Thiocystis violascens DSM 198: one gene and its partners. Each later gene encodes a partner of the first gene's protein in a complex. Links are inferred from orthologs where the notes say so. Each region holds a gene or a part of one and is shown in the gene's direction. Other genes may lie near its edges. The genes, in order: rne, pnp and eno.

Region 1 (3,765 bases):
TGCGATCCAGCGAACTTGTCTTGTCGAGTAACGCGGATTCTACACCCAGCGGTTTCCCCCGCGGAGCGCGACAAGGTAGACCACGCGGCCGGTGCCATCTTCGCCGCTCCGTAGCAGCCCCCCTTCGCTTGGACGGGGGCACCAAACGCGGGAGCCCATCAGGTCCCGTCTAACGATCGTTCATGCGCGCGTGCCCGTTTTTAAGCCCACCGGCCGAGCGGACAGTGCCGACGCCCTTAGCCCACTTGTGCTGAGCGAAGCCGAAGCATCCCGAGCCGATTGGCGACGTGCCGAGCCGCCCGCGAGGCTTCCCCGAGGAAGCCCGTGGCGAGGCGCCCAACCACGGGTCACGCGCCGTGGTGTGTGAGAAGGAACAACATGAAGAGAATGCTGATCAACGCAACTCAGCCGGAAGAGTTGCGCGTCGCGACCGTCGACGGCCAAATACTGTACAACCTCGACATCGAATCGCCCGGCAGGGAACAGAAAAAATCAAATATTTACAAAGGCATAATCACAAGAGTCGAACCTAGCCTGGAAGCCGCATTCGTCGAATATGGCGCCGACCGCCACGGCTTTCTGCCGCTGAAGGAAATCGCGCGCGCCTATTTCGAGCCGGACACCACCAAGGCCGGCACCCGCGTCAGCATCAAGGACTCGGTCCGCGAGGGCCGCGAGGTCGTGGTGCAGATCGACAAGGAAGAGCGCGGCAGCAAGGGTGCCGCGCTGACCACCTTCATCTCGCTGGCCGGGCGCTATCTGGTGCTGATGCCGAACAATCCGCGCGCTGGCGGCGTCTCGCGGCGCATCGAGGGCCAGGATCGCAACGAGCTGCGCGACGCCATGAGCCAACTCGTGATCCCCGAGGACATGGGCCTGATCGTGCGCACGGCGGGCGTGGGCAAGAATGTCGAGGAACTTCAGTGGGATCTCGACTACCTGCTCCAGCTCTGGAAGGCCATCGAGACCTCGGGCGAGGGACGCAAGGCGCCCTTTCTGATCTATCAGGAAAGCGATGTCATCATCCGCTCGATCCGCGACTATCTGCGCGCGGACATCGGCGAGATTGTGATCGACGACCCGGAGGTCTTCGAGCGGGCCGAGAACTTCATTAGCCAGGTGATGCCGCAGAATCTCAAGAAGCTGCGCCTGTACGAAGACGAAGTGCCGCTGTTCACCCGTTACCAGATCGAGAGTCAGATCGAATCCGCCTTCCAGCGCGAGGTGCGCCTGCCCTCGGGCGGCTCCATCGTCATCGATCACACCGAGGCGCTGACCTCGGTCGACATCAACTCGGCGCGCTCCACCAAGGGCGCGGATATCGAGGAGACCGCGCTCAACACCAATCTGGAAGCCGCCGACGAAATCGCGCGACAACTGCGTCTGCGCGATCTCGGCGGACTCTTCGTCATCGACTTCATCGACATGACCCCGCCCAAGAACCAACGGGCGGTCGAGGACCGGCTGCGCGACGCGCTCAAGCAGGATCGTGCACGGGTCCAGGTCGCGCGCATCTCGCGCTTCGGCCTGCTGGAAATGTCGCGTCAGCGTCTGCGCCCCTCGCTCGGCGAATCCAGCCAGCGGGTGTGTCCGCGCTGCAAGGGTCAGGGCACCATCCGCGGAGTCGAATCGCTGGCGCTGTCGATCCTGCGCATCGTCGAGGAAGAGGCGATGAAGGAGAACACCCAGCGCATCGTCGCCCAACTCCCGGTCAGTGTCGCCACCTTCCTGCTCAACGAGAAACGCCGTGCGATTCTCGACATCGAACATCGCCAAGGCGCCGAGGTGCTGCTGCTTCCCAACGAGCATCTGCAGACCCCGGACTATCGCATCGAGCGCGTGCGCGTCCAGGACACAGCCAAACCGGACGAGCTGCAATCGAGCTACGAGCTGACCGCGCCCCCCGAGCCGAGCGCCGCCCCCCTGTACGCCAAGCTCGACGCGAAACTCGGTCAGCCGGACCGCCGCGAGGAGCCGGCGGTCAAGCTGGTCACCCCCAGCACCCCGGCGCCGCAGCGCGATGCCTCGCGCATGCCGGCACCGGCCGCGACGCGCAAGGAGCCTGAACGCAGCGAACCGGAAAGCCTGCTGAAACGCATTTGGACCGGCCTCTTCGTGCCCCGCGCGCCGGATGCCGAAACGCTGTCTTCACGCGCCGGCAGTCTGGAAGACGCGACCGATACCCATCAGCCGGCCCCGGCCAGACAACAACCGCAGAGCGCGGACCGGGATCCGCAGCCACAACGCCAACGCTCCAGCAGCGCGCATCGCGACGATCGATCAAGCCCCGGCAGATCGCTCCAATCCCGCGAAGACCGCACCCGCGGCGGCCGTTCGCGCAGCGATCAGACACCCGCCGGCGCGGACCAGAGCGATCAGGAAAGGCGCCACCGAGACGACCGGGGGGAGTCGGCAAAAGCGGCGGACGGCGACGAGCAAACCCGTGGCACCCGTGCGGGCGAGCCGCGCTCGCGCCGCGGCGGCACACGCGGACGTCGCGGTCCTGGCGATACGCGCGGCACGGCACCGCGCGCGGAAGACCGGGAGCCCCGTCAGGGCGAGGCTGCTTCCTCGCACGTCAATCCAGCGCCGGTTGAAAAAGACGGAAACGTGCCGTCGGCCACGTCCGCAACCGGCGCCGTCTCCACGTCAGCATCCCAGGATGCGAACGGTCAACGGTGGTGGGAGTCCCCACAGGATGCGTCGGAGGAAGAGACCTGGTCCGAATCCACTCCACAGGCCAATGGCGCTTCGGACGCGCGAGCGGAAACCGTCGACCTGGAGCCAGGCGAACGCGACGCGGGCGAGGAAGAGACCGATGCCGCCTCGGCGGGCACCGCCCGGCCACGCTCCTCGCGGCGTCGGCGTGGCGGACGCAATCGCCGCCGGCCTCAGACCAACCCGGAGGCATCCGCGGGCTCGGAGGCGCATGACCCGACGCAGAGCGATGACCCTGAACGCACCCACGACAGCGCGCCCGAACCCGCTGCGGAGTCGGTTTCGGAGCCGGCCGAGGAGCTTGCTCGCAGCCATCATGAAACCTCGCCCGAGCCAATGACCGCGCCGGACACACCCGTATCCGCGCCGCAACCAACGCCCCAGGCGTCAACGCAGGAGCCGCACACGCCCAGCGCGCAACCGGAACCCGCCGAGACGCAACCATTGCTGCAAGCCATGCTCCCGATACCGGAACCTGTACCGACATCGGAACCCGAACCCATACCGGAGCAGGAACCGGCACGAACTCCGGAGCCCGTCGCTAGTCCGTCCCTCCCGGAGACGACCGATCAAACCGGGAGCGCACCCGCGCCCGCGCACAACCTGCCGAGCGACGCGACCGCGGCGGAACCGCAGGGAATCGATGCTCGCTCAAGTGACGAGGAACCCGCCCCGAGCCAACCCGAGACGCACTCCAGCGATGCGGAACCGGCGCCCAAGCCGATCGTCGTCGCGCAAGAGGAACCGGAGCGGACCGCCAGCGGTTCCTGATCCTGTCATGAAACCGCGTCGCGCCGATCGGCTTTCAAGATCGGCGAGGCGTGAAAAGGCTGCATAACGACGTTTTTCACTCTGGAAGCGGTTTCATGCCAAGACTTTTCCTCGCCAGCACGGCGCGCCTCGTCGCGCTGATCTACCGCAACTATGTCCCCGCCAAGGGCGCGGGACGGCCAAGTCTGCGACGCCAACTCATCATGACGGCGTTCATCCCGCTCTTCGTCCTGGTCCAGGGTATCCACTGGTTGGGTTTTCTGCTCGATGAAATCT
Region 2 (3,123 bases), 1.1 Mb from region 1 along the record:
TTGTCGGGGAAATCGGTTTGGCGGTCGTCACCGCCGGATACGGGCCTTTTTTCAACGTCCCCACGAATTTAGGAGACAACCAATGACCATGACCGCAGTAGAAAAAAAGAAAATCGTCGACGAATATGCGCGCGCCGAGAGAGATACCGGTTCGCCCGAGGTTCAGGTCGCTCTGCTGACTGCGCGAATTCTGCAACTGACCGGACACTTCAAGGAACACAAACACGATCATCATTCGCGCCGTGGTCTGGTGCACATGGTCAACGCGCGGCGGAAACTGCTCGATTACCTGAAACGCAAGGATATCGACCGTTACCGCGATCTCATCGCGCGTCTGGGTCTGCGTCGCTAACCCGATCAGCCCCGATCTCGGCGAACGGGGGCGGTTCCGCCCCCGCTTCGCCCGCTCCTCGCGGTCCGGAGGCCGCGGGCTGCGCGGCCCAAACACCCCGAGGATATATTCGTGATTCCCACCCCCATCGTGAAGCAAGTGCAGTTCGGCAACCAGACGCTCAGGCTGGAAACCGGCGAGATCGCGCGTCAGGCCGACGGCGCCGTCATGGTCAACCTCGACGATACCGTGGTGCTGGTGACAGTGGTCGTCGACAAGCGCCCCGGCGTGGTCCGCGATTTTCTGCCGCTGACCGTCGACTATCAGGAAAAGACCTATGCCGCCGGCCGGATTCCCGGCGGTTTCTTCCGCCGCGAGGGGCGCCCGAGCGAGGGCGAGATTCTGACCTCGCGCCTGATCGACCGGCCAGTCCGTCCGCTGTTCGCCGAGGGCTTCACCCGCGAAGTTCAGATCATCGCCACGGTCAAATCGCTGAACCCGGCGGTCAATCCCGAGGTTCCGGCGTTGATCGGCGCCTCCGCCGCGCTCTCGATCGCGGGTCTGCCCTTCAATGGCCCGATCGGCGCGGCGCGGGTTGGTTACAAGAACGGCGAGTACATTCTCAATCCAGCCGTCATCGGTCTTGGACCAGATTCGGATCTGGATCTGATCGTCGCCGGCACCGACCAGGCGGTCCTGATGGTCGAATCCGAGGCGCGCGGCCTGTCCGAGGAAGTCATGCTCGGGGCGGTGCTCTTCGGTCATGAGCAGATGCAGGTCGTCATCCAGGCCATCCGCGAACTGGCCGCCGAGGTCAACAAGCCCGAATTACCCTGGACCCCGCCGGAACCCAACCAGGAATTGGCAGACGCCGTCGCGAACGCCTGCGGCGAGCCGATCGCCACCGCCTACCGGATCCGCGAAAAGCAAGTGCGTTACGCGGCACTCGACGCGGCCCGCGCGTCGGCACTCGATACGCTGGTCGGCGAGGCGCCAAAATGGACCGAGGCACAGGTCAGGACGGCCATCGAGCAACTTGAAAGCACCACGGTGCGCGGGTCCATTCTGGCCGGCAATCCGCGCATCGACGGCCGCGACGGCAAGACCGTGCGCCCGATCACGATCCGCACCGGCGTCCTGCCGCGCACCCACGGCTCGGCGCTCTTCACCCGTGGCGAGACCCAGGCCATGGTCATCACCACCCTCGGCACCGAGCGCGATTCGCAGATCATCGACGCACTCGAAGGCGAGCGGCGCGAGCATTTCATGCTGCACTACAACTTTCCGCCCTTCTGCGTGGGCGAGACCGGACGGGTCGGTTCGCCCAAGCGGCGAGAGATCGGTCACGGGCGTCTCGCCAAGCGCGGCATTCTGGCCGTCATGCCGAGCATCGAGGAGTTCCCCTACTCGGTGCGCGTGGTCTCGGAAATCACCGAGTCCAACGGCTCCAGCTCGATGGCCAGCGTCTGCGGCACCAGTCTGGCGCTGATGGACGCGGGCGTCCCGATCAAGGCGCCGGTGGCGGGCGTCGCCATGGGTCTGATCAAGGAAGGCGACCAGTTTGCCGTCCTGACCGACATCATGGGTGACGAGGACCATCTGGGCGACATGGATTTCAAGGTCGCCGGAACCGTCGCGGGCATCAACGCGCTGCAGATGGACATCAAGATCCAGGGCATCACCAAGGAGATCATGGAAACCGCGCTCGCTCAGGCCAAGGACGGACGGCTGCACATCCTCGGCGAGATGGCCAAGGTCATCCAGGCGCACCGCTCCGAGATGTCCGAGCATGCCCCGCGCATCATCGAGTTCAAGATCCATCCCGAGAAGATCCGCGATGTCATCGGCAAGGGCGGCGCCGTGATCCGCTCGATCACCGAGGAGACCGGCGCCACCATCGACATCAACGACGACGGCGTGGTCAAAATCTTCTCGGTGGAGAAATCCGCCGGCGAAGAGGCCAAGAAGCGCATCCGTCTGATCACCGCCGACGTTGAAGTGGGCAAGATCTACGAGGGCAAGGTCGCGCGTCTGATGGACTTTGGCGCCTTCGTCACCATCCTGCCGGGCCGCGACGGTCTGGTGCACATCTCGCAGATCTGCGAGGAGCGCGTCCAGTCGGTCAGCGACAAGCTCAAGGAAGGCGATCAGGTGCGGGTCAAGGTACTCGAAGTCGACAAGCAGGGCCGTATCCGTCTGAGCATGAAGGCGATCGAGCCGGGCGAATAATCCCGCTCCACCGATCTTCGGAAAGACCAAGGGGCCTGATGGCCCCTTTTTCATGCGCCGCGTTTTTGTGCTCGATCCGGTTTCTGCCGCATCGTCCAACCCGCGACGAGCACCGCGAGAGCCACGATGGCCACGATCAGGGTCGCGAGCGCGTTGATCTGAGGCGATACTCCCATACGCACGCTGGAATAGACCACCATCGGGAGCGTGGTGGAGCCGGGGCCGGAGACGAAGCTCGCGATGACCAGGTCATCGAGCGAAAGCGTGAAGGCCAGCAGCCAGCCGGAGAGCAACGCTGGCGCGATCAGCGGCAGGGTGATGCGCAGATAAACCGTGAGCGGACGGGCGCCCAGGTCCATCGCCGCCTCTTCGAGCGAGGCGTCCATGCGCGCCAGCCGCGAGCGCACCACGACCGTGACATAGGCCATGCTGAAGGTGATGTGGGCGATGGCGATGGTGGTGAAACCGCGTCCGTCCGGCCAGCCGATGGTCTGTTGCATGGCGACGAAGAGCAGCAGCAGCGAGAGTCCGATGATGACATCCGGCATCACCAGCGGCGCTGT
Region 3 (3,066 bases), 1.9 Mb from region 1 along the record:
CAAATGTTGAGATCACCGGTGGCTCAGCCGATGGTGGGATTGATGGCCGCGGGACACTTGAAATAAATCCTTTCGTTAGCTTCAAAGTCCTTTTCCAGTGTAAGCGCTACGCCAAAGGGAATCTGGTGTCGCGTGCACAAGTTGGGGATTTCCGAAATGCCATGATCGGTCGTGCTGAAAAGGGCATCATTATCACCACGTCGTCGTTTACCAATGCTGCGATTCAAGAGGCCAATCGCGAAGGAGCGCCGCAGGTCGAATTAGTTGATAGCGTGAAGCTTGTGGAAATGTTTGAACGTGTTGAACTCGGAGTAAAGAAGCGGTCAGTCTTTGATGTTGATCCAGCATATTTTGACAGATTCAAAATTGGGTAGCCGCCTTCATGTGTTGCCGATCCTTGGAATGATTACTGATTTAGAAATTAAATCCAAAGGCTTTCATTTGCTTGCGCAGCATCTCGGTAATGTTGAGGTAGAAAAGTTCATTGCGCTTATCCAAAGAGAGCCGTTAGATTACGCTAATTGGCGGCAAGACATGGATGAAAATTTGAGTTTGGAAGACATTAGCCGAAAGGCAATGGCTTTGAGAAAGAAAAGTACCGAACAAGGCGCTTAACTTGGACTGTCTCCGTCGCTGTGTTTCTCAGACAGCCGGTTAGCGCAAAAAATAAATAATTCAATAGAATGATGGTGTTCTACAAGAAATTGTTCTTGTCTTGCCGTTTGACAAAACAATACCTCAAGGCACTGTTGTATTTCGCGAAGATTTTTAGCACGTGGCTAACGACTCTGCGTAGGTGGGTGTGAACGAGAGTGCACCCCTCCGTTGAGTGATCAAGAAACGAAACGTTCATTTTCAGGAGTAACGAGTTATGTCCGAAATCGTCGATGTCCGCGCCCGTGAGGTGCTGGATTCTCGCGGCAATCCGACCGTCGAGGCCGATGTCATCACCGCCGATGGCGCCATCGGTCGCGCGATCGTCCCGTCCGGCGCGTCCACCGGCTCGCGCGAGGCGCTGGAACTGCGCGATGGCGACAAGTCCCGCTATCTCGGCAAGGGTGTCCTGATCGCGGTCGCCAATATCGAAGGCGAATTGCGCGAGGCCGTGCTCGGCATGGATGCGGCCGATCAGAAGGCGGTCGATCAGACGATGATCGATCTCGACGGGACCGACAACAAGCGCCGGCTCGGCGCCAATGCGCTGCTCGGCGTCTCGTTGGCAACGGCCCACGCGGCGGCGCAGGAAAAGGCGCTGCCACTGTTCAGATCGCTGTCCGCCGGTCCCTACCGTCTGCCGGTCCCGATGATGAACATCATCAATGGCGGCAGCCACGCCGATAACAGCGTGGACTTCCAGGAGTTCATGATCCTGCCGGTCGGCGCTCCGAGCATCCGCGAGGCGGTGCGTTATGGCGCGGAGGTCTTTCATGCCCTGAAGGCGGTTCTGCATGGCCGCGGTCTGGGCACGGCGGTCGGCGACGAGGGCGGTTTTGCCCCCGATCTGTCCTCCAACGAGGCCGCCATCGAGGCGATCCTGGAAGCCATTGGCAAGGCCGGTTTCAAGGTCGGTTCCGACATCTATCTCGGGATGGACGTGGCGGCGTCCGAGTTCTACAAGGACGGGCGCTATCATCTCCAGGGCGAGGGCCGCACGCTCGACGCTGACGGCATGATCGACCTGCTCGCTGGCTGGGTGTCGCAATATCCCATCCTCTCGATCGAGGACGGTCTCGCCGAGGGCGATTGGGACGGCTGGAAGCGTCTGACCGAGCGTCTTGGCGACAAGGTCCAGATCGTCGGCGACGACCTCTTCGTCACCAATACCAAGATCCTGCAGGAAGGCATCGACAAGAATATCGCCAACTCCATCCTCATCAAGGTCAACCAGATCGGCACCCTCACCGAGACGATGGAAGCCATCGCCATGGCCCACAACGCCGGCTATACCTCGGTGGTATCGCATCGCTCCGGCGAGACCGAGGACACCACCATCGCCGATCTGGTGGTCGCGGCGGGCACCGGTCAGATCAAGACCGGTTCGCTGTCGCGTTCCGACCGGGTCGCGAAGTACAACCAACTGATGCGCATCGAGGATCAGTTGGGCGACGAGGCGATCTACGCGGGCCGCGCGGCCTTCAGGTGGCTCTGACGAGACGGCGTTCCGGGCCTGCACCGCGCCTGACCGAAGGGTCGGCCGGGCCTGGTCCGGGCTTTTACGGCTAATCGGGTCTCGACATGCGTTGGTTGATCGCAGTGCTCATCGTCCTTCTGGGGGCGCTCCAGTACCGGCTCTGGGTCGGTCAGGGGAGTCTGGCGGAACTCCATTCGCTGAAGCAGGAAATTGCCTTCCAGGAGGCCGAGATCGCGCGTCTGATGGCGCGCAATCAGGTGCTTCAGGCGGAGGTCGCGGATCTTGGCGAGGGCCAGGAGGCGCTGGAGGAGCGTGCCCGCAGCGAACTCGGCATGATCAAGGCCGGCGAGATCTTCATCCAGGTCATCGAGCGACCCAAGCCCACCGCGGAGACCGCGCCATGAACGAAACCCCTTCGCTCTGGGCGATCCTGCCCGCCGCCGGCGTGGGACGGCGCATGGGAAGCGCTATCCCCAAGCAGTACCTTGACCTGGCCGGTCGGGCGGTAATCGATCATGCATTGGATCTGTTCATTGAGGACGAACGGATCAGTGGGGTCGTGGTTGCGCTCGATCCGGCGGATGGTTATTGGGAGAGCACCGCCCATGCCGGTCATCCCAAGGTGATGCGCGCGGCGGGTGGCGCGGAACGTTGCCATTCCGTCCTCAACGCGCTCGCGGCGCTTGATGGTCGCGCGGCGGAGGGCGATTGGGTGCTGGTCCACGATGCCGCGCGCCCCTGTCTGCGGGCCGCCGATCTCGATCGCCTGATCGACGCCCTGCTTGGGGATGTCGTGGGCGGTCTGCTCGGGATTCCGGTACGCGACACCATGAAGCGCGACAATGGCGCTGGGCGGATCACGTCCACCGTCGATCGGGCGAGTCTCTGGCATGCCTATACCCCCCAGATGTTTCGGCTCGGACTCTTGCGCCATG

The links.
Region 2: the proteins of rne (region 1) and pnp are in contact, whole or in part, in a cryo-EM structure (PDB 9QH0), measured with the Escherichia coli proteins. The link is inferred for Thiocystis violascens DSM 198 from one-to-one orthologs.
Region 3: the proteins of rne (region 1) and eno are in contact, whole or in part, in a solved structure (PDB 2FYM), measured with the Escherichia coli proteins. The link is inferred for Thiocystis violascens DSM 198 from one-to-one orthologs.

Annotation. Positions count from the first base shown.
Region 1 is NC_018012.1:2,392,303-2,396,067, forward strand. Bases 77-3,689 are described here. They hold rne (ribonuclease E), read left to right. Parts: upstream 77-378; coding sequence 379-3,489; downstream 3,490-3,689. Other genes in these bases: THIVI_RS10600 (sulfotransferase), read left to right, coding at 3,585-3,689. Outside these bases: more of THIVI_RS10600, read left to right, coding at 3,690-3,765. UniProt on the Escherichia coli protein: Endoribonuclease that plays a central role in RNA processing and decay. Required for the maturation of 5S and 16S rRNAs and the majority of tRNAs. Also involved in the degradation of most mRNAs.
Region 2 is NC_018012.1:3,471,038-3,474,160, forward strand. What follows is about bases 41-3,011. They hold pnp (polyribonucleotide nucleotidyltransferase), read left to right. Parts: upstream 41-463; coding sequence 464-2,560; downstream 2,561-3,011. Other genes in these bases: rpsO (30S ribosomal protein S15), read left to right, coding at 83-352; THIVI_RS15385 (ABC transporter permease subunit), read right to left, coding at 2,611-3,011. In the rest of the region: more of THIVI_RS15385, read right to left, coding at 3,012-3,123. UniProt on the Escherichia coli protein: Involved in mRNA degradation. Catalyzes the phosphorolysis of single-stranded polyribonucleotides processively in the 3'- to 5'-direction. Also involved, along with RNase II, in tRNA processing.
Region 3 is NC_018012.1:4,324,161-4,327,226, forward strand. The notes cover bases 97-3,010. They hold eno (phosphopyruvate hydratase), read left to right. Parts: upstream 97-871; coding sequence 872-2,149; downstream 2,150-3,010. Other genes in these bases: THIVI_RS19200 (restriction endonuclease), read left to right, coding at 97-374; THIVI_RS19205 (hypothetical protein), read left to right, coding at 403-615; ftsB (cell division protein FtsB), read left to right, coding at 2,236-2,535; ispD (2-C-methyl-D-erythritol 4-phosphate cytidylyltransferase), read left to right, coding at 2,532-3,010. Outside these bases: more of THIVI_RS19200, read left to right, coding at 1-96; more of ispD, read left to right, coding at 3,011-3,066. UniProt on the Escherichia coli protein: Catalyzes the reversible conversion of 2-phosphoglycerate (2-PG) into phosphoenolpyruvate (PEP). It is essential for the degradation of carbohydrates via glycolysis.